4 regions of the Gilvimarinus sp. 1_MG-2023 genome follow, and region 4 is predicted to be linked to each of the others. Evidence: predicted binding sites of a transcription regulator. Region 4 holds the regulator's gene; each other region holds the start of a gene.

Region 1 (5,566 bases), on a different contig from region 4:
GTGTTAAAGTAATCCATAAACGCGGGCACTTCTGGGTCGGTGATATCGAACACCATAATACCGCCCATACGCTCCAACCCGATAAAGGCAAGTGTTTTGTCACCGATAGTGCCGAGTGCAACGCCTTCTGGCTCTGGACCCTTGGCATCGGAACGACTATCGAGCTGGTCGCCTTCGTCGTGGGCACTGTTGAAGAAATCTTTACAGGGAATATCGCGCGCCGAACCCAGCATACAATCATCACCAGCGAGATATTGCTCCATCATATCGCCAGAATCCCAAATCAGACCGCCGTCTTCATCCCAGATAGAGAAAGAACGCGCACCGTAGCTGTACAGATTGTCGTACATCATGCGGTCACCCGCAGCATCTTCGTTACCGTCAGCGTCGAACATAACTGGCGTGCCGTCGGCATTTTGACGATAGCCCATGGTCCAGGTAATACCCAATCGACCCAACACCTCATCATCGCGGCAATCACCGGCATCACCTGCCTCTGCGCCGCAGTATGCGAAGGTGTCGTGATTGAGTAAGCCACCGGCAGCCAGCTCGCGCAGCTGCGGCGGTAAGTCGTCGTCGGCGCGGCGATCAAAACCATCGCTGTGCACTAGGTGTTTAACGCGAAACTCTTCGACAAAACCTTTGCTGGCATCGCCGGCCCAGTAATCATCATCGTCTTCACCCCAGGCACGGGCATCACCTTCATTGGCGGTCACCAAGTAAGTTGTGCCTTCAACTTCATACGAGGCCATCGCATCGGGTAGGTATAAGCCGCGTACACCCGGCCAAGCCTTCACCTCTACGGTACCTTCGTCACTGACATCCATTAAGTTGCCTGAACTAAAGTTATTCGCCTCTACCCCATGATCTTTGTAACCGAGCGATGCGATTGACTCAACGGTTGCCGAGGCGATGTCGATGCGGGCAATAGCGTTATTTTCTTGCAATACAGCCCAAGCCGTAGCGCTGTCAGAAGATACGGCAATGTATTCAGGTTCCAGATCTTGCGCAACACTGGCACCGGGGCCGAAGATGCGAACACCATCGGCAACAAGAGACGCCTTGTCACCATTGAATGCGTTAAAGTCGGCGGTAGCAACAACGGGGTTGGCGTTGTCACTTACATCGATAACAGCAATAGAGCCTTCAGGATCGACCTGATAGTCATCGCTCGGCTCACCTTCATTGGCCGCCAATACATAGTTACCGTCGGGGGTAAAAGTCACCATATCGGGTTGGGCGCCGACAGCAACGCTCGAAATAAGGCTCAAGTCTGCCGCGTTAAACAAGGCTATAGCGCCATTATCGGTTTTGGTATCGGCCTCGATGGCAAGTGCCACCAGCCCGTCGTGCACGGCGACGGAGTTTACCTCGCCATCGGTAACGACACTGCCACCATCGAGTGTATCAATAAAGACGGGGGCGGCTGGGTCAGACATATCCAGCACATCGATCATGCCTTTTTCGGCATTGACAACAAACAGGCGTTGGCTCGCGGCATCGTAAGCGGGAATTTCGGCGGCCGACTCGTCGAACTGACCAGTGCTGTAGCGCCCCACCAGGCTTAGCGCTATAGACGAAGGGGTTTCGACCACCGGCGTGCCGGGATCGGGGTTGCCATTATCGTCATCGTCGCTATCGCTGCCACAACCGACTAAAGCCAAAGCCGAGCATGCGGCTAGTATGTACGGAAAACTCTTTTTCATTGTTAGCTCCTGTTATCGAATGAACGGGTCGGCCAGAGCCTAACGAGCGATTGTTACAGGTTTGTGGCGAGGTTTCGTTCGGCTGTATGTTTCCTGCAGCATGATCTAACTTGGGGCATTTTTAACGCTGCTTTGCTCCTTTTCCCTCTTTTAGAGCCTTAAATCGACAAAAGATTGAAAAGCCCTTCGCCTTTCGGTAACTTGCGCGTTTTATCGCTAATCGACCGCAATTCACAGCTCCCTGCGGCAGGCACGAGGCACAGACAAATGGCACAGTACGTATACACCATGAATCGCGTCGGCAAGGTAGTACCGCCCAAGCGCGAAATCTTAAAAGACATCTCCCTGTCCTTTTTCCCCGGCGCCAAAATCGGCGTATTGGGTTTGAACGGCTCCGGTAAATCCACCCTGCTGCGTATCATGGCGGGCGTCGACACCGAATATAACGGTGAAGCCCGCCCCATGCCCGATATCAAAATTGGCTATTTACCACAGGAACCCGCACTGGACCCGGAAAAAGATGTTCGCGGCAATGTTGAAGACGGTGTTCGCGAAGCGGTAGACGCCCTGGCCGCGCTGGAACAAATTTACGCCGATTACGCCGAGCCCGATGCCGACTTTGATGAATTGGCAAAAAAACAGGCGCGCTGTGAAGATATTATCCAGGCCTGGGATGCACACAACTTAGATAACACGTTGGAAATAGCCGCCGATGCACTGCGTCTGCCGCCCTGGGATGCCGATGTCACTAAGCTGTCCGGTGGTGAACGCCGCCGCGTTGCACTTTGCCGGTTGCTGTTATCGCGCCCCGACATGCTGCTGCTGGACGAGCCAACCAACCACCTGGATGCCGAAAGCGTGCACTGGCTAGAGCAATTCCTGCAAAGCTTTACCGGTACTGTGGTCGCCATCACCCACGACCGCTACTTCCTCGATAACGCAGCGGGCTGGATTTTAGAGCTGGATCGCGGCCATGGTATTCCCTATGAAGGCAACTATTCCACTTGGCTGGAGCAAAAAGAAGCCCGCTTAGCGCAAGAAGAGCGCGGCGAAGCGGCCCGTCAAAAAGCGTTAAAAGCCGAATTGGAATGGGTACGTCAAAACCCGAAGGGGCGCCAGGCTAAAAGCAAGGCACGTCTGGCCCGTTTTGATGAACTGCAAAGCCAGGAATTCCAAACCCGCAACGAAACCAATGAAATTTATATTCCACCGGGCGAGCGCCTAGGCGATAAAGTCATAGAACTGGAGCACGTCAGCAAAGGTTATGGCGACCGCTTATTGATTGACGACGTCACCATGAGCATTCCTAAGGGTGCTGTGGTCGGTATTGTCGGTGGCAACGGCGCGGGTAAATCGACCCTGTTCCGTATGATTGCCGGCACCGAGCAGCCCGACAGTGGCACCGTCACCTTAGGTGATACGGTACAAGTTGCCTATGTCGAGCAGAGCCGCGAAAACCTCGACGACAAACAAACCGTGTGGGAGGCAATTTCTGACGGGCAGGATATTCTGCGCATCGGCACTTACGAAGTTAGCTCTCGCTCCTACGTGGGCCGTTTTAACTTTAAAGGCTCCGACCAGCAAAAACGCGTGGGCGAGCTATCCGGTGGTGAGCGCGGCCGCTTACACCTGGCCAACACACTCAAGCAAGGTGCCAACGTTCTGTTGCTGGATGAACCCTCCAACGACCTGGACGTTGAAACCCTGCGCGCACTGGAAGATGCTATTCTCGCCTTCCCCGGCTGTGTCATGGTGATCTCGCACGATCGCTGGTTCCTCGACCGTATCGCCACGCATATTATTGCCTATGAAGGCGAGTCCGAGGTGGTGTTCTTTGAAGGTAACTACACCGATTACCACGAAGACTTCGTCAAGCGTAAAGGGCAAGACGCGCAGCCTAAGCGCGTTAAGTACAAGCCTTTAAAAAATACTTAATACGCTAACAGCCACTGTGCGCGTGCGATGCGCGCACAGTGGCCTACTCTAAAAAATAATACCCCCTCTTCTTAGCCGACTCATTACGTCACCATCCCCGGCTCAGCTCCGCTGTTGATTAACCTAGGCTTTGCTCATGCTTGGGCAAGGTAGCCACCATCGCGCGAATTGCATGCTTGTCCAGCGATAGCGCTTGCTTTAACTCTTGTAAATTAAGCTGATTCACCCGCGCGCTGTGATTTTGGGGGCGAACTCCCATACCTTCAAAGACCGACTGCCAACTACTAGGCCGAAATAATTCATCGCGGGTTTGCCCCACATTACCCGATGCACGAAACAATTCTAATCGCTCGGCCAATGAATCAGGCATCGGTAATTGTCGGCAGTAACGCCAAAATGGCGTGTCTTGCCGATCTGTTGCACAGTAGTGCAACATAAGGAAGTCGCGCACCTCTTCATAATCGGCACTGATTTTTCGGTTGTACTCACGCACCAACGCGCGATGGCAATCGGCATTAGGGAAATAGCGCAGAAATAACTCTACACCGCGGGTAATTAAATGAATTGATGTTGCCTCGAGTGGCTCTAAAAAGCCCGACGCCAACCCAAGCGCAAGACAATTGTGCTTCCACATTTCACGCCGATGACCACTGACAAAGGGAATGGTTTTAAAGTCATTCACAGGCTCAGAGGCCAGCGACTTTAGTAATTGCCCCCGAGCTTCACGCTCTGAGCTAAACTCACTGGCATACACCAAACCATTGCCGGTGCTATCGCGCAGCGGAATTTTCCAGCGCCAACCAACTTTTTCTGCAGCAGCCAAAGTATAAGGTGCGATGGTTTCCGTGGCCGCCGTTTTGACCGCAATCGCACGATCGCAAGGCAGGTAACGACGCCAGTCAATAAATTCGCTGCCCAAGGTCTTACCAATTATTAAGGCATTAAAGCCGCTGCAATCGAGAAAGAAATCACCCGCAATGCTCTGACCGGATTGCAGTTGAACACGACTGATAAAACCCGAGTCGTGACGATGCACTTGTTCTACCAAACCCTGTGTACGTTTAACTCCGCGCGCCTCGGCATAGCGGCGCAAATAGCGAGCCACACGGACCGCATCAACGTGTAAGGCATAGTTAGCCCCACCAATTGGCGTGTGCCGTGCCTGCTCGGGAAAGAAAAAACGCCCCTGCTCTGCCATCACACTGCAAGGTGAGAAATCTTGCAGTCCCAGGGGTTCACCAGCAGCGCGCGCACGCAATAGGCACTGATAAAAATCGTAACTGCCCACCGGCCGCCCCAACCGGCCAAATGGATGAAAATATTGTGTGTGGCGCTGCTGCCAGTGAGAGAACTTAATGCCCAGCTTATAGGTTGCCTGAGTTTCGCGTACAAACTCGGCCTCATCGATCCCCAAGCGACGCAACATTCCCACAAAAGGCGGTAGCGTGGACTCGCCAATGCCAATGGTTCCCAGCGCTTGCGATTCAACCAGCTCAATACTGCATTGGGTAGAATCAAACTGAGCGGACAACATTGCTGCTGCCATCCAGCCCGCGGTGCCACCACCGACAATTACTATTTTCTGAATGGGTTTATTTTGCATAAACTTATTTACCAATCGTTATTATCCACCAACAAACCCATCGAGCGAGTTGCTGGCTCCCCCGCCCAACCTGATCCATTACAAGCGGTTAAGGCTTGCTTTAACAGCTCAATCGCCCCGTGTCTGGGAAAGCTCACCCGCCACGCCAACACCAAGCTACGCATCGCCGTGGGGTCGGCCAATGGTCGACTGGCAACCAACGAGGGTGAATAAAAGCTATTTTGCGCAGCCATTTGCGGCAACACGCTAATACCCAGGCCCGAAGCCACCATATGGCGCAAGCTCTCCAGTGTACTCCCTTGCACCCGAGCTCGCACATGCT
Region 2 (5,566 bases), on a different contig from region 4:
CTTCGGTATTCGCTTCGCGCGGCTCGTCGGTTAAGAACTCCCAAAAACGCTCCACGTATTGGCCCATTTTGCCAAACACACCCATGGCGTTAGGCCGGGTCACACGCACAATGTTTTGCAGTGCAATACTGGTCTCTTTGCCACTGGCTATGGTGGCCAAAAGGCTGTCTCGCTCGAGCAATTTGTACAAAGCATCGCGCTCTGCCTTCACTTCCAGATACTGAGCATCCAACTCCGCCCGTTGAGCGCTAAACTCTGCCTCGGCTTCGGCCATGGTGGCCGAATCTGCGTTTTGTAGCTCCAGACGGCGCTTGTCCAAACGCATACGCTCTAGCTTATGGTTGATTCGCCCAATATCGACTTTTTCAATATGGTTGATGTCAGAGTGAAGATCGACACTACGCTCCACTCGCTGGGAAAGCTCCTGCCAAAAGTTTTCATCATCGATAGTGGCAATCACTTTACCGTTTTCTGTCAATGCCTGAGGAAAACCGTAAAAGTTGCCCCACTCCCGACGTTCAATTGATACTGCGTTCTCGGGGTAATTCAGCTCGCCCATACCTGTTTCAAGGTACCAATTAAAATCGCGCGGGCTGACATCGCGATTACCCTCTTTAATCAAAAAGCGGGTAATCAATTCAACATCGCTCGCGACTTCATAACCGCCATCGCGCGCAACAGCCGCCGGAATGACCTCCGAGCGCACCCGCTCACCCAGGATGGTTTTCTCTTGGCCCGCTTTATTAATAATGGTGGTTTGCATAATATCGGCCGGCCAAAAATGACCGAAACCGCGAATGGCAATCAACCCGAGCAGGCCGACCACCATCACAATACACAAAGCCACCGCACCGCCATTAAGCCAAATCCAGGGGGCACCACTTTTCATCCAATTTTTCATTTCGTGATCGCCTCTACTTACAGGTTGCTATAGCGCTTGCGTAAGCGCTGGCGAATAATTTCGGCACAGGTGTTAACAACAAAGGTCAACGCCAAGAGCACCAGCGAGGCCAAAAACAGCACCCTAAAGTGTGTACTGTCAACGGCAGTTTCTGGCAGCTCTACGGCGACATTAGCCGACAGAGTGCGCATCCCTTCAAAGATATTGAAGTTAACCACCGGGCTGTTACCCGTCGCCATCAGTACAATCATGGTTTCACCCACGGCGCGACCAAAACCCATCATAACGGCGGAAAAAATACCCGGGCTCGCGGTCGGTAAAACAACCCCAATAACGGTTTGCCAACGGGTCGCGCCCAGCGCCAGTGAACCTTGAGTGAGGTGACGCGGCACGTTAAAAACGGCATCCTCAGCGATTGAGAAAATGGTTGGAATAACAGCAAAGCCCATGGCAATCCCCACCACCAGAGCGTTGCGCTGGTCGTAGTTGATGCCGTTGTTGGTAAACCACTGGCGCATACTGCCGTCGAAGAACCACACCTCGATGTGCGGCGATATGGCCACGCAGAACCAACCGGTAAGCAAAATGGGAACAATCAAGATGGCTGCTTCCCAACCGTCGGAGACGCGGTGACGAATCGATTGGGGCAAATGCGACCAACCGTAGCCAACCATCACCATCATCAGCGGCATTAGGATCAGCACACTGAACACAGCCGGTAAATGATTTTCCAAAAATGGCGCCAACCACAGACCGGCCAAGAAACCCAAAATAACCGTAGGCAGGGCTTCCATAATTTCAATGGTCGGTTTAACCAAGCCACGCATTTTCGGCGTCATAAAATATGCGGTGTATAGTGCACCCATAATGCCTAGCGGAATGGCGAACAGCATGGCAAACAGTGCGGCTTTTAATGTGCCAATGGACAAGGGCACCAAACTCATTTTGGGTTCGAACTCATCGCCACCCGACGATGCCTGCCAAACATACTCGGGCTCGGACCGACCCTCGTACCACACTTTTTGCCAGAGCGAACTGAAAGATATTTCTGGGTGCTCGTTCCACAGCTCGGTCACTTGAACCAACCCCGCTTGATCGAGAATCAGCATTTTGCCGTTAATAGGCGAAATCGCTAACTGCTCAATCGGCGCATCGGCCACCTGTTCAACTAACAGGGTGCGCGCAGCCGTGCCGTGGTAAATACCCAGGTAGCCCTCACTGTCACCCACCAAAAACCCGCGGCGTGTATATTCCGGCGCTATGGTAGTGATCGCGCCGGGCAAGCTGTCAAAGTCGCGAGTAGGTAGTAAGTGATAAATATTGTTCGGGTTGCGCACCAAAAGCCACTGACTGACACTGCCCTCTTCGGTGCCAATCACGACCGAACCTGTGCCCACCAAAAACTCCATTGCCGTTATCTGACCACGCTCGGTTGCCACCGACCCGGTAAGCGTCGCTACAGCAGGCTTTTCCACAGAAAACAAATGTACTTGCGCGCTGTCATCGGCCACCAACAGATGGCGCGCAGTCTTATCGACCTGAATTATTTGGGCCTGAGCACCATTGGGGAGTCTGGGCAGCGTATAGACTTTACCGCTAGTACTTACTTTGCCTGTGATCATATTCGTTCGGCTGGTGTAGACCCCCAGTTGAATACGATTATCTGCCGTAATACCGGCCAGCACATGTCCGCGTCCGGTGGCTTGCACGGCCACAGCGCGCAAACTCTGCCCTTGCGGGTCCAGTGCGATAGGCGCCTCTCCTAGAGGGAACACCACTTCTGGGGTAATTTTGCGCTGATCGTTGGGATAGGACAGTGAGTAGTCAATGCGCGTTACGAGCATTTCACCGCTGGATAAGCCGTAAGCCGCCAGGCGTTCATTGGGTGTACTGGTACCCACACTGGTAACCTTCGCACCCGCCGGCAGAGGTAACTGCGTGCGGGACATGGTCTTACCTTGGTCGGCGGCAAAAAACTCGACGCTGCCAGCGCTGGTTAGAGAGGCGCCAATCTGCTCGTAGCGCTCCAACACCATATGGCGATTGTCGGCGCTGCTCACCTGACTGACCGGATAACTCTCAATCACGTTCACATCGGCGTCTTTCATCAGGGGAAAGACTTCGGAAAATAAGTAGAAAAAGATTAGGCCGAGAGCACCTACAACCGCCAAGCCCGCTGTCGTGATGCCCCATTTGGATATACTATCCTTAAGGCGCCTCACGTTTCGCAGCCTAGCCCTTTCACTGGCACTTGGCATCAGACTCTCTGTCCCGTTCACAGCGGGAGATGTCTCGCTCATAGTCTGGTTCCTGATTATGTTGACCGGATGTTTAGACGTGGTACGCCGCGTTTACTTTGCCATCGGCGGCGATCGTAGCAACGATTTATGACATTTTTGTTACAAAGTAATAATGCGCCCGGAGGCGCATTATTAGACGTCTGGCAAGCTGTAAATTACAGGCCTAACTCTTTGTGAACACGCTCTGCAACAGCGGCTGGTAATGGGATATAACCGTCGCGTACAACAACCTCTTGCCCTTGCTTAGAAGTCACCATTTTCAGGAACTCCGCTTGCATAGGGTCGAGATCGCGGTTGGGGTGCTTGTTAATGTAAACGTAGAGGAAGCGCGCCATTGGGTAGCTGCCATCGGCCGAGTGCTCGGCGTCCGCTGGCGCATAAGGCATGCCTTCTTCGGCGGCCAGAGGCAAGGCACGTACACTAGAAGTCACATAACCAATACCCGAGTAACCAATGCCGTTAATCGATTCACTCACGCCCTGAACGACAGAGGCCGAGCCCGGTTGCTCGTTGATGCTGGCCTTAAAGTCTCCACCACACAGGGCGATATCTTTAAAGTAGCCGTAAGTACCTGACACCGCGTTGCGGCTGTAAATTGTAAAATCGCGGTTCTCCCAATTGCCTTCCAGGCCAACCTGCCCCCAGCGGGTAATATCCTCATTGTGACCACAGCTGCGCGTCGCAGAAAAAATGGCATCCACCTGAGCCATGGTCAACCCTTCAATCGGGTTGTCTTTGTTTACGTAAACCGCAACCACATCGATTGCAACGGGCACAGCGGTGGGCTTGTAACCGAAGTGCGCCTCAAAGGACTGAATCTCTGAGCTTTTCATTTCGCGGCTCATCGGGCCAAAGTTGGCAGTGCCTTCGGTCAGTGCGGGGGGAGCGGTCGATGAACCAGCACCTTGAATTTGAATATTGACGTTAGGGTAAAATTTGGCGAACTCTTCCGCCCACAGGGTCATCAGGTTATTCAGGGTATCGGAACCGATACTGCTGATGTTGCCCGAGATACCGGAGGTGGTTTGGTAATCTTCTAAGTTGGGGTCTACATCGGCAAACACTGGCGCACAGGTCAGCGAAGCGGCTACCGTCAAGCTCTTGATGAATGTTTTTACGTTCATGGATGATTCCTCGGTTGAGTCCACTTGGTCATTGGGCGCACTCTATCGAGGGTTTATGACAGTTATGTGACAGCCGGTAAAGAAACTGTCACATTCCGGTAACCCTAACCAGCAGTTACTATTGCAGGGTCAACAAAAAAGCGGCCGGAGCCGCTTTTAAGTCGCATATAGAATTTGTCGTTCTAAAAATGCATCAACTTACATAGATTGGTCCCATGCCTGAAGCCCAGACAATAACGGTGGCTACCATCACCACGATAGCCAGCACCAAGCCAACGGTAATAACAGAGCTGGCGTAGATAAAGCCGCGCTCCTGGGGGATATTCATCAAGATAGGAATACCCTCATAAATCAAATAAATGGAGTAACATGCTGCCGCAATGAAAACGCCCGCTACCAGCCACAGTTCCGGCCATAGCAGAACCACGCCCGCCAGCATCATCGGAGCGGCGGAATACACTGCCAGTGCGGTGCCCTCATAGTGACGCTTATTGGGCTCATCCGATACGCCAAAGCTCTGACTCATCCAGTTGATGTACTCTCCCAGAATATAGACGGCAGCCAATTGGGCAAGATACGCAAAGCCACACAGGATCAGCGCACTGTCAGAGGTCAGCTTGACCACACCGCCATTGCCAATACTCCACCCCTGTTGAGTCACACCAAAATAGGCGCAAATAACCGGTATTAGAGCTAACAGAGGTACGTGGGTCCAATAGACACGAAAGAAGCTCTGCTCTTCACTGCGAATACGTTGCCACTCGCGGTCAGGGTTGGTGAAAATACCCAAGGTGTGTTGGAACATTGCCATAATTACTACTCCTACTTCGGTCGTTCTTATTATTCGAAACACTGTCTGTAGGTCAAAGATAACAAGGGCTGTGCAACAGCAACAAATAAGAAATCGCTATATAACTGTCGCTTTTAAATAGAGAAAAATATATATCACAAACAAAAAAGGCGCCTAAGCGCCTTTTGTTACTTCACTACCCGTAAGCTGGGTCGTTTCGCATCACTATCACCTTCCGGCTGGGTAGGTTCAGGTGGTGTGGGTGGTTCGGGCTCGGCCTCAAAAACTATTCCTTGGCCATTTTCTCGGGCATAAATTCCCAAAACCGCGTAAATAGGAATAAATAAATCGCGAGGCACACCGCCAAAGCGCGCCGAGAACGACACACTCTCCAAACCTAAATCCAAATCCACTACCGAGGTAGGCGATATATTGAGTACAATTTGCCCAT
Region 3 (5,566 bases), on a different contig from region 4:
TGAGAACTCTTAGGCTCTTTAGCAATATGTACTTAGCGCCGCTTAAACAACTATGGTTTTGCGCGAGATTCACTGTTAATCTTGGATTTGTGCAAAGTTGTATTTTCCTATGGACTCGCAATATATACCGAGCAGCACCCAATGGCGCCCCACTGTTAAATACATACAATGCACCCTGTTTGGCCTGTTGCACCCAGAGGAAATCACAATGAGCTTGACCAATAAGACCTTTGAGGAAAAACGCGATTTTATTCGAATGAAAATCGAAGCTCCGCTCGAGGCAACACTCTCGAGTGATACCGGACAGCACAGCGGTGAATGCCGAGAGCTGAGTGGTGGCGGTGTTCAGCTGATGCTCGACACAGCCCTACCCGAACAAAGTGAATGGGAGCTAAATATGGCTTCTAGCCACGGCCATAACCCTCAATTGCGGGCGGTGGTGAAAGTGGTTCGAGTGATACCAGAGGGCGAGCTATACGCAACAGGACTACAAATTATGGACGTTATCCGCTAGTAAGTTTGCCGTCTTAGCTTAGCGCCATTGAGAGCTGGCCCGGAATATCCGGGCCGGTTACGTGCAAATACCTAGAGTTAAAAATCGTCGAAATCGTCCAGGTCGCCACCAAAGCTATCTTCCACCTCGCCGTCATTGATCAAGTATTCACGGCGCTGTAAATAAATATCGCGATACAATGCGTATTTATCGGAACCAATATCCTGCTCCAGCGATAATAGGCCCGCACGGGTATCCAACAACTCAATCGCTTTGATCTCGTAACTGGTTCGCGTGTGCCCCACATAGGTTTTGGGGTCGGTTACCCAGTCAATCGGCATACCAGCTGCATCGCGCAAAGTGCGCGGCCCCAGTACCGGCAACATCAAATAAGGCCCATTTGGGACACCCCATTTAGCCAGCGTTTGACCAAAGTCCTCGCCCTCGGTGCGCGGTATTCCCATATGGGAAGCCACGTCAAACAACCCGGCAACCCCCAAAGTGGTGTTAATTAAAAAGCGCCCGGTATCTTTACCGGCACGGCCAAACTTGCCTTGTAAGATGCTGTTAAACACATTGGGGACTTCCTTCAGGTTGCCAAAAAAGTTACCCACACCCAACTGAACCGGCTCGGGGGTTATCGTCTCATACCCCACCGCAACCGGACGGACAACGTAGGTATCGGCGACATCGTTAAAAGCGAAAATAGCGCGATTGAAGCCCTCCCACGGATCCCTTTCATCCGAAGCTTGCGCCATAGGCGCGAGTATCGCCAACATCCAACATGTCATTACTATTCGTAGAGAGTTCACGGTGTTTTCCTATTGATGCCGGAGAAACGAAAGTGTGCCCAGGCGCCCTTTCGCTGAATGAAGAAACGTCCACATAGTAGCGAATTCACTAGAAGACTGTCCAGAGTGTCGATACGCAGAGGAATTTACCCGTGGGGGGTTAAGTGTTATTGCGAGGTGCAATGATACTCAACTGTCAGCACTAAGCCATCTGAGCCGTACTGAACGAGCTGACGCTGTATCTCGGCTTTTAAGGGTTGGCAAAGTTGGGCCGCACGCTGCAGTAGCTGAAACCGCTGCTGGGTATAGCCCAACCCGTCGCTAACCGGAGTACTCGCCAGACGAGCAGAGTGTGCCGGCTGAGCTTGAGCTTGAGTGTCTGGCGCAGGGGCCGATGACGATGCTTGCTGTTGCGAGGGCTCTTTGTCCTGCGCCTGAGTTCGGCCCGACAACAACTTATTTAGGCCTTGGTCACTGTAATCGCAGTCGCCGATACGATTGACCGCATCAAAACTATCGGCCAAGTCCACCGCCGGCTCGCACGGCTCTTGTGCCAGAGCCGTTAGCGACCAGACGCTTAGCCATATAAGCCCGCAAACCAAGCAATAGCGCTTGAGCACTAAAACTTCATCTCCATACCGACACCGACGTAGTCATCATCCCGACCGTTGTCATCTTCATTGTGAGTGGCATAGACAAAGGCTTTGGTCGATTTGCTGAGTTTATAATCACCGCCGACACTTAAGGTTTCGCGACCTTCTTTTTCGATATCAGACTGGCCGTATTGACTCTTAAGAATCCACTTATCGGTCAGTTTCCACTGTACCGAGCCGAAGTAACCATCGCCGTCGCCCGTCTCCCCATCGAAAGACTCGTACAGTGCCCCGAGCTGAACACTACCCAAAGTGTAGGCCCCTACCAAACGGTATAAATCGGTAGCGCCTTTATTGTCTTCTACATCCTGATCAATGGCAGCCGCCAGATATAGTGCATCTTGTTTATACGCCAGCGACGCCGACACGCCGGCATCGCTATCAGTCTCTTCCGTGATGTAAGCGACTTTAGCGGTAAAGGGCCCGATGGAGCCCGGAGAGACATACTGCACAATATTCTTAACCCGGTTGTCACCGGTAACAATATTTTTAATGTCACCCTCAAGGTTATCAAACAGATCCACTTTGCCCTGAGCTTTCTTGGTCGGCGTATCAAAATTACCGGCCATTAATGTGCCCGCGGAGGTTTTAAGCCCAAGATAGATATTGCGCTGGGTAAAGGTTTGGCCCGAGCTGTCGCCATCATCGATCTCGGTTCCGTATTCGAACTGATAGATCACCTCGATCCCTTCGCTGATTTCTTCACTGCCCATCACACCGATTCGCGAAGCGTTACTGACCAGCTGCAGCTCGGACTCCCCGCTCTCATCGGCATGCTGTAAAGCAACATTGCCCTTACCATAGACAGTGACAGCCTGAGTAGGCTGCGCCAATGAAACAGCCAAAAGACCCAGAGCCAGAAAATGACGTTGCATTTGATTTCCTCTTTCGGCACCAAATGACAAATTGGTGACTATTTGATGAACCTAAGATGACATATTAATGACAGCGCGTATCTTGCTTGCCAATTATTACAATTATATTACAGAAATCAGAGTTCATTAGATTTATTCAATAGCGGGATTTTGGCGCCACATAATTTATGTTTCACACATTAATATAGAAGGTAAATCAAGGGTTTGCCCGATTTCCTACTCAATAGTAGCGGCCCAAGAGGGAAATTTATATGGCTCGAGGCCAGAGAATATCGCACTGATAAAGCTGCTCCAGCAGATCAGAGCCAAACTTTAACAACTGGGAAGGCGTGGGATGCTGCATTTCATCAACCAGTTGCAACAGTGCTTCACGTCCGGTGCGCTCACCGCTTTGCAACAACTTAATCAAGCGAATAGTGACCGCATTGCTCAACATAAACGCCACCTTATCGGACCTGTCGCGGTAAACCAGCAAAAAAGTGGGGGCTTCGGGAGGGGTTTCCGGCTGGTAATCGGGCCCGATCTGATGCACCGGGTAGCGATAACTCAAACACCAAAGCAGTGGTGACACCTCCAACACCTGCTCCAGCAATTGAGCGTGCACAGGCTTGGCGGGTAACTCTCCAGGCGCCACATCCAGGGCCAGCTCCACCCACTCGTAGTGGGCTAACTCCAGCATAAAATCGGGGTAACGCCCACTGGGCTCGAACTCCCGCTGCAAGAATTGTAAAAACTCTTGGCTGATTTCCAAAAAGTAGGGGCTGAGGCTGCGGTGATGGCGCACAAAATCCCGAACCAAAGCGTGCCAGAGCTCATCGTTCAGTATGTCTCTTAATACCGGAAATCCACCGGCAATAAAACCTTCGATGTTGTTGTAAATTAAATCCCGATAGATGGCCACGCGGCGGTCTTCCATACCCGCCGGTGCTAGATGTTGCCCGGGGTCGCGCAAATGATCACTCAGCGTTTGCTGCACTTGTTGAAAATCACTCACGCACAAGCTCTCCATGTGTCCTGTCGGTTGCGCTTAGGTAAGGCGCTTGAATACGACGAATCTCGGCCACTTCTTGCAGCAGTACGGGCATAGGTGGAATATTAAAGTCTCGCTCCAGCAAGGTGGCTACTGGGCCTGCCTGCTGATAGAACGTATCTAGCAACTGCCAGGCTTCTCGCTCAACGGGGGCGCCATGGGTATCAACCCGCAGATCTTCGGCTTCGTGGTAGTGACCGGCAATATGGGCGTAGGCGACTCGCTCCAAGGGCAGTGAATGCAAAAATTGCCGGGCATCGTAACCGTGGTTAACACTGTTGACGATGATATTATTAACATCCAACAACAGGCTGCAATCGGCTTTTGTCAGCACTAGGTTAATAAAGTCGCTTTCCGACATTTCTGCCCCCGGCGCACAATAATAGGAGGCATTTTCAATGGCGATACGCTGGCCGAGAATATCCTGCGCTCGTAGTATACGTTCGGCTACATAACCGGCCGCTTTTTCGGTAAAGGGAATGGGTAAAAGATCATACAACTGACCATCATCACTGCAAAAGCTTAAATGCTCAGAATAGCCGTGGATGCCGTGCTCGCGCATAAAGTGCTTAACGGCGTAGAGTAACTCTTCGTTCAGTGGGTCGCGCGAGCCGATAGAGAGCGACAAACCGTGGCAAACAAAGGGGAAGCGTTCGGTATAGCGACGAAACTGTTTACCAAGCCGCCCACCTACCCCAATCCAATTCTCAGGCGCCACCTCCATAAAGGCGATATCCGCTGTATCGGTCTCGGCCAGAGGCGTTAATAAGTTCCGGCGCAGGCCCAAGCCCGCGCCGGTAATGTCAAAGTGATGACCAGACATTAGTGACCGCAGGTGCCTTCTTTGTCGGCTTTTTCACCACCACATTTACCTTCTGTGTCGGCTTTAGCTTCACCACATTTGCCTTCGCCGCATTTACCTTCGCTCTCAGCTTTCTCTTCGCCGCATTTGCCTTCACGGTCGGCTTTCTCTTCCCCGCACTTACCTTCACCACACTTGCCCTCGGCATCGGCTAATTTATAGCCCGACTGCAGAGTCTCGGCGGCAAAAGGGTTTTCAGCAGCCGTCGCTACCGAGGTCATTGCGGCACTTGCCATAAACGCTGCGCCAACCGCAGCTGCCATAGGGGCTTTAAAGTTTTTATTCATTTGACCATCTCCATGTATTTAAAGGGTTCGTGCTGCAGCTCAAACCGACATCCTGTATGAGCTGCACACTGACTATAGAGGATCAAAGAGGAAAATTGTTACAACTCGCCCACGGTTTTATAAAATAAGCTCTCGTTTTTGCCTCAAAAGGCAAGCGGCTAGGTGCCAATCTCTTGCCAGAGCTTGTTGAGGCGCTTACCAGAAACGGGCAAGCGAGTCTTTAACGTCTGAGCAAATAGTGACACGCGCAGCTCTTCAATCGACCAGCGATACTGCGCCAAGAGCGGATTTTCGTGCAATTGGTAGTCGCCATTTTTGCTCAGGTATTCCTCTAAGCGACCCTCGTGCACCTCGATTTCCGCCATTTGCACTCGGTCTTTCTGGGCGTTAAGCACAATTTTTTCCAGCCGCACCTGTATCGCCTCAAGGTAGCGTGGGTACTGGCAAAACCAGTCGTAAGGAGTATTAAAGACTATTTTTGGATAAAACAGCCCATCCAACTGGCGACTGACATCACCGGCCGCGAGTGCCATGGTCAGTGCATTTTTACTCTGTTTTAACTGCTTTTTAATCGC
Region 4 (5,566 bases):
GTGGCCCCCAAAGGCAGAGTGAAAGACGCAACTTTATTATCCACCCCCAACTTGTCGCGCACAGTGGTCAAGGTAAATGGCAAAGTGGCGTTGCTGGACGCGGAGCTAAAACCAAACAACAGCACCGGAAACAGCTTGCGAAAGAAGTGCAGGGGGTTTAGCCCAGCCAAGAGTTTTAACAAGCCGGGGTAAACAATAAAACACTGAATCATCAGCACCGCCACCACGGTGCCAAAGTACCAGGCCAGGTTGCGAATCACCCCAATGCCCTCACCGGCAAACAATTTAGCCAGTAAACAAAAGACCCCATAGGGCGCAAAGTGCACCAGTATCAGCACCATCTTCATGACCACCTGATTGAGGTTGTTAAAAAACTCAACCATGGGCCTGGCACTGTCACCACTGCGAGAAATGGCAATTCCGAGTAGAACCGAGAACACAATCACTTGCAGCATATTGCCCTCGGCCATGGCCTGCACCGGGTTGTCGGGAAAGATATTGACCAACGTCTCTTTGATTGACGGTGCTTGAGGGGTAATCGCTACCGACGTAACGTCCGGTTCAATGCCCTCCCCCGGGGCTATTAAAGTGGCTACCGTAATGGCTAGACTGATCGCAATAGCGGTAGTGATCAAATACAGACCAATGGTTTTGATCGCCAATGAGCCCATGCGGGCATGATTTCCGAGCGCCGAGGTGCCACACACCAGCGACACAAATACCAATGGCACAACCAATAATTTCAGCGAGGCAATAAAAATACTACCCACCGCGTCAAACACACCATCCACTAAAAAGACTTGAACCCAGCTGTTGTCCGCCCCGCCCGACAGTGCATTTAAACCGAGCCCGGACAAGATGCCGAGCACCATGGCGATAAGTATTCGTTTTGTTAAACTCACAGAAATAACTCCTGAACTGCGCTGCGCAAAGTATGCACAGGCCGATATGTAATAGTGTGCCAATCTGGCACCTGAATAATATCACCGGTACGCGGATGGCGATCGATTCGGTGACTGACCTTAAAAGTCACAATGCCCGGCACAGCGGGAACCCAATAGAGGCCCAGCTTTGCCAACTAGCTCGTTCGCCGCGATAGGCGTTAACCCGATAACTGCACCATTGACCACGACCCACTCTGCTCTTTTCATAAGTATTGGACTCTTCTTCTATAGCCAGCCGGCATTTTTTATAATTCTCCATTATTATTCACACCTAAACCCCATTGATGTAAACGATGCGCCATTAAACCAAGGCCTAAGCCCGCGGTAAAGCATACAACGCTATCACGCCAGTAACAGGGGCTGTTAGAATAGCCGCCGTTGTCACTGAGCTTTGCTGGGGTTTGTGTTGTCTCTGTATGCCACCGATTGTCGCCACTTAATATCGCGCTTATACCCTTTGCGACGGGGCGGATTTGGGCTGTGGCAAAACACAGGTCGCTGTTTTCAACTACCCAGTCATCTTCGCTCTTGGCTGACCGACCCGAGCTCCCTGACCGCCCGCTTAAACCAACTGGGCGGCAAGCCAATCAGTGTGCACATAGTGCAACAGGGGTGGGGCAGGCCAAGCTTGAGCGAGGCCAACACTTTGGGTATTGCCCCGCATAGTGCATGCTTGGTGCGCGAGGTGATACTGCGCGGGCCACAACAGCAGCCCTGGGTGTTTGCCCGCAGCTTATTTCCCGCCACCAGCCTTAAGGGACCACTCAAACATCTTCGCCATTTGGGCCGCCGCCCCCTAGGTGGCTATTTATTTAGCCATGCTCAGCTGGGCCGCTCAGCGTTACAATTGGCACTGCTGCCCCCAACTGGGTTGGTGCCCGAGGCGTTACAGGGCTCAAGCGCACTTTGGGGCCGCCGCTCGGTGTTTACTTTGCACAACAAGAAACTACTGGTGAGCGAGATTTTTCTGCCCGCCTTTGAACACACTCTGACCAGGACAGACTAAATGCGTAACCGACTGATGCTGTTCGTGCAATTAACAAGGCTCAATCGTCCGATTGGCTGGTTGTTGGTGTTATGGCCCACTCTATGGGCGCTCTGGTTGGCCAGTGATGGGACGCCGAGAATTGACCTGCTGATCATATTTAGCTTGGGGGCAATCGTAATGCGCTCGGCTGGCTGTATCATTAACGATATTGCCGACCGCAAATTGGATGGTCATGTAAAGCGCACTCAAGACCGACCTCTGGCTCTCGGCCAGCTGCAACTAAGTGAAGCCTGGGCAGGCTTCGCTGCGCTGGTGTTTATTGCCATCATTTTAGTATTACTGACCAATACATTAACGATGTTGCTGGCCGTCGGCGCACTCGTTCTCGCCAGTGTTTACCCCTTTATGAAGCGCTATACCCATTTGCCACAACTGATATTGGGAGCAGCGTTTGCCTGGAGTATTCCCATGGCCTTTGCCAGCGTGCAAGAAACGGTGCCGGTAGAGGCCTGGCTGGTGTACTTCACTGTGGTTATCTGGACCATGGTCTACGATACTTTTTACGCTATGGTGGATCGGGATGATGATATTCAAATAGGCATCAAATCCACAGCCGTCTTATTTGGCGAGCAAGATCGACTGATTACCGCCACCTTGCAAATTCTAGTCGTGGGTGGCCTGTTAATGATGGCCCCTCGATTTGAGCTCAATGCACTTTATTATCTTGGCGTTGCCACGGCGAGCGCCCTGTTTATTTACCAGCAGCGACTGATTCGGTATCGTCAACGCAGCCAGTGCTTTAAAGCGTTCTTAAACAACCACTGGGCACAGCTGGCCATACTGCTAGGCATCATTGCCGGTCAGCTACCTTTATAGAAAACACCACATTGTGGCAAATCGATCCCGTTACTGTCATAAATATGCAACAATTAATACATTAAATACGCTTGCGCCGTCGGTTAACGCACCTTGGTCATTAATGACCGTTCCGACATTGAGATTTTATCTTTCCGTATTTTAATGGATCACAGGCAGGCACTATGACAAGTCGTACCATTCTCATCGTTGATGACGAATCCGCCATTCGCGATATGCTGCGTATCGCTCTGGAAATGGCGGAATACCGCTGCCTAGAGGCCAGTAACGCACAGGATGCTCACGGCCTGATTGTGGATGAAAAACCCGATCTCATATTATTGGACTGGATGATGCCCGGCACCAGTGGTATTGAGTTGGCGCGCCGGTTAAAGCGCGATGAGGTCACCGCTAACATTCCCATTATTATGCTGACCGCTAAAGGCGAGGAAGATAATAAAATTCAGGGGTTGGAAGTGGGTGCCGATGATTACATCACCAAGCCTTTCTCTCCACGCGAACTGGTAGCACGCCTCAAAGCAGTTTTGCGCCGCACCGACCCCCAATCCAGCGGCAAACCCATTAAGGTTCAGGGGTTGTGCCTGGATCCCGCCAGCCATCGCGTCACCATCAATGAGCGCGAAGTGGATATGGGGCCTACCGAGTTTCGGCTGTTGCAATTTTTTCTGACCCATCAAGAGCGAGCTTATACCCGCGGCCAATTGTTGGATCACGTGTGGGGTGGTAATGTTTACGTGGAAGAGCGCACGGTCGATGTCCATATTCGTCGTCTGCGCAAAGCGTTAACCGTAGATCAACACGAAAACCTGGTACAGACCGTACGCGGTACAGGCTATCGATTTTCCACTAAGGTCGGCTAATAATCGCGGCTCGTAAACCCGCGCCACACAGAGCTGCCCCGTCAGTAAGGTTATCATTTGTTGCAAGGATTTCACGCCGAAGTTAAACGCCTGCTGCTGTTGATTGCGATGGCGTCTATTATCGGTCTGCTGGTCGATCAATTAGCCATCACACTGCTGCTTGCCACCGCTTGGTACACAGGTTGGAACCTCTGGCAAATGCTGCGTCTGAGTATTTGGCTGCAAGGCAAGCGCAAAAGTCAGCCTCCCGAGTCCACCGGACTTTGGGGGGAGGTTTTTGACGCTATCTATCACCTACAGCGCCGCCAGAAGCGCGAAAAAAACAATCTGCAAGCGGTGATCAACCGTGTTCAGGAAACCACCTCCGCCCTAAAGGACGGGGTGATATTACTCGACTGGCGTGGCCAGCTAGACTGGTGGAACCCAGCCGCGCAGCGACTGCTTGGGTTTTACAACTCCGATCAGGGCCAGTCAGTGGTGAATTTTATACGCGATCCACGTTTTGTCGATCACTTTGAGCAAGGTGATTATAGCGAGCCGCTGGATATTCCCTCGCCACGCTTTCCCGATAAGCGACTGCAGTTTCAAATCACCCGTTTTGGTAAGAATGAACGCCTTATCGTTGTGCGCGACATTACTCAGATTTTCCATTTGGAGCAGATGCGCAAGGATTTTGTCGCCAATGTGTCGCACGAATTACGAACCCCGTTAACGGTGATTAGCGGCTACCTCGAAACCATGGCCGACAACAATACCACCCCCGCCTGGAGCCGGCCATTTGAACAAATGCAGCAGCAATCGAAACGCATGTCACTGCTGATTAACGATCTGATTATGCTCTCCAAGCTCGAAACCACAGACACCGGCTTTAACCAGAAGCGGCTGGAACTTGGACCTCTATTGCAGACGATCAAAGCCGAAGCCATGGTGTTGGCCTCCGACAAACAGCAAACCATTACTCTGGATATGACGCCAGAGCTCAGTGTCGTCGGCACCGAAAAAGAACTGCACAGTGCTTTTTCCAATTTGGTCATTAACGCGGTCAAATACACCCCTGAACAAGGCGCAATCGCCATGCGCTTATGGCGCAGCGGCCCGCATATCTATTTTTCGGTCACCGACAACGGAGCGGGGTTTGAATCTAAACATATCCCGCACTTAACAGAGCGTTTTTATCGTGTGGATGCCAGTCGCAACAGTAAAACCGGCGGCACCGGCCTTGGCCTTGCCATTGTGAAACATGTTTTGCTCCGGCACGATGCCGAGCTGCAGATTCACAGTGAAGTGGGTAAAGGCAGTGTATTCACCTGTATTCTTCCTGCTAACGATGGCCGCACCGGCCTGCGGCCTAGGGACAAATAACCCACTTCGCGCTACACTAGCTGCAACCCCATTGGCGTTTCCCTGAACGGGGCCAAACAAACCCAAGGCATTTGCTTTGTCAGGCAGATAATAATAAATTCGGTCATAGCGACCGGACAATCACTGACCGAGCGGGCACTTAACCGACCATTGAGTCTTTATGCGAAGATTTCTGATCACCACAGCCCTCTGTCTGGCCATTTGGCCGGCCTATGCTACCCACCTAAACGTGCAGGAGCGGTTTGTCTATACCCCCTGTGGCGAGCGCGTCGTCTTAATGGGCCCCAACCGCATGGTGTATCGAATGGACCGCACGGGCTTGTCGAGCTTTGCCGAGATCGCCAAAACAGGAGCCAACAGTGTGCGACTTATCTGGACGGTTGAGGGCACCGCCGAAGAATTGGATACGGTTTTGCGCAATGCCCGCGAGCAACGATTATTCCCCATTGTCGAGGTGCACGACGCCAATGGCGACTGGTCAACCCTTACGGGACTGGTGGACTACTGGCTGCGCCCCGACATTGTGGCCACCGTCG

The links. The regulator PhoB, encoded in region 4, activates phosphate uptake and scavenging genes when phosphate is short. The targets are predictions, from matches to a motif close to TGTCATAAANNTGTAACA.
Region 1: Q4563_RS04080 (choice-of-anchor I family protein) is a predicted target of PhoB. The motif match lies at 1,758-1,775, and genes of this name have one in related genera.
Region 2: Q4563_RS06320 (ABC transporter permease subunit) is a predicted target of PhoB. The motif match lies at 3,288-3,305, and genes of this name have one in related genera.
Region 3: Q4563_RS10730 (porin) is a predicted target of PhoB. The motif match lies at 2,907-2,924, and genes of this name have one in related genera.

Annotation. Positions count from the first base shown of each region.
Region 1 covers NZ_JAUOSC010000002.1:280,401-285,966, forward strand. The annotation lists gene Q4563_RS04080 (choice-of-anchor I family protein) at 1-1,706, opposite strand, end outside; gene ettA (energy-dependent translational throttle protein EttA) at 1,974-3,641, shown strand; gene Q4563_RS04090 (tryptophan halogenase family protein) at 3,760-5,244, opposite strand; gene Q4563_RS04095 (hydrogen peroxide-inducible genes activator) at 5,253-5,566, opposite strand, start outside.
Region 2 covers NZ_JAUOSC010000003.1:183,558-189,123, forward strand. The annotation lists gene pstA (phosphate ABC transporter permease PstA) at 1-901, opposite strand, end outside; gene Q4563_RS06320 (ABC transporter permease subunit) at 919-3,123, opposite strand; gene Q4563_RS06325 (PstS family phosphate ABC transporter substrate-binding protein) at 3,357-4,325, opposite strand; gene Q4563_RS06330 (Yip1 family protein) at 4,519-5,136, opposite strand; gene Q4563_RS06335 (ClpXP protease specificity-enhancing factor) at 5,304-5,566, opposite strand, start outside.
Region 3 covers NZ_JAUOSC010000008.1:77,183-82,748, forward strand. The annotation lists gene Q4563_RS10715 (PilZ domain-containing protein) at 209-514, shown strand; gene Q4563_RS10720 (MlaA family lipoprotein) at 592-1,305, opposite strand; gene Q4563_RS10725 (hypothetical protein) at 1,452-1,904, opposite strand; gene Q4563_RS10730 (porin) at 1,904-2,812, opposite strand; gene Q4563_RS10735 (HvfC family RiPP maturation protein) at 3,060-3,806, opposite strand; gene Q4563_RS10740 (HvfB family MNIO-type RiPP peptide maturase) at 3,799-4,665, opposite strand; gene Q4563_RS10745 (HvfA family oxazolone/thioamide-modified RiPP metallophore) at 4,665-4,991, opposite strand; gene hrpA (ATP-dependent RNA helicase HrpA) at 5,150-5,566, opposite strand, start outside.
Region 4 covers NZ_JAUOSC010000011.1:43,276-48,841, reverse strand. The annotation lists gene Q4563_RS12290 (dicarboxylate/amino acid:cation symporter) at 1-902, opposite strand, end outside; gene Q4563_RS23630 (HU family DNA-binding protein) at 899-1,033, opposite strand; gene Q4563_RS12285 (chorismate--pyruvate lyase family protein) at 1,351-1,950, shown strand; gene ubiA (4-hydroxybenzoate octaprenyltransferase) at 1,951-2,808, shown strand; gene phoB (phosphate regulon transcriptional regulator PhoB) at 2,973-3,668, shown strand; gene phoR (phosphate regulon sensor histidine kinase PhoR) at 3,726-5,030, shown strand; gene Q4563_RS12265 (cellulase family glycosylhydrolase) at 5,191-5,566, shown strand, end outside.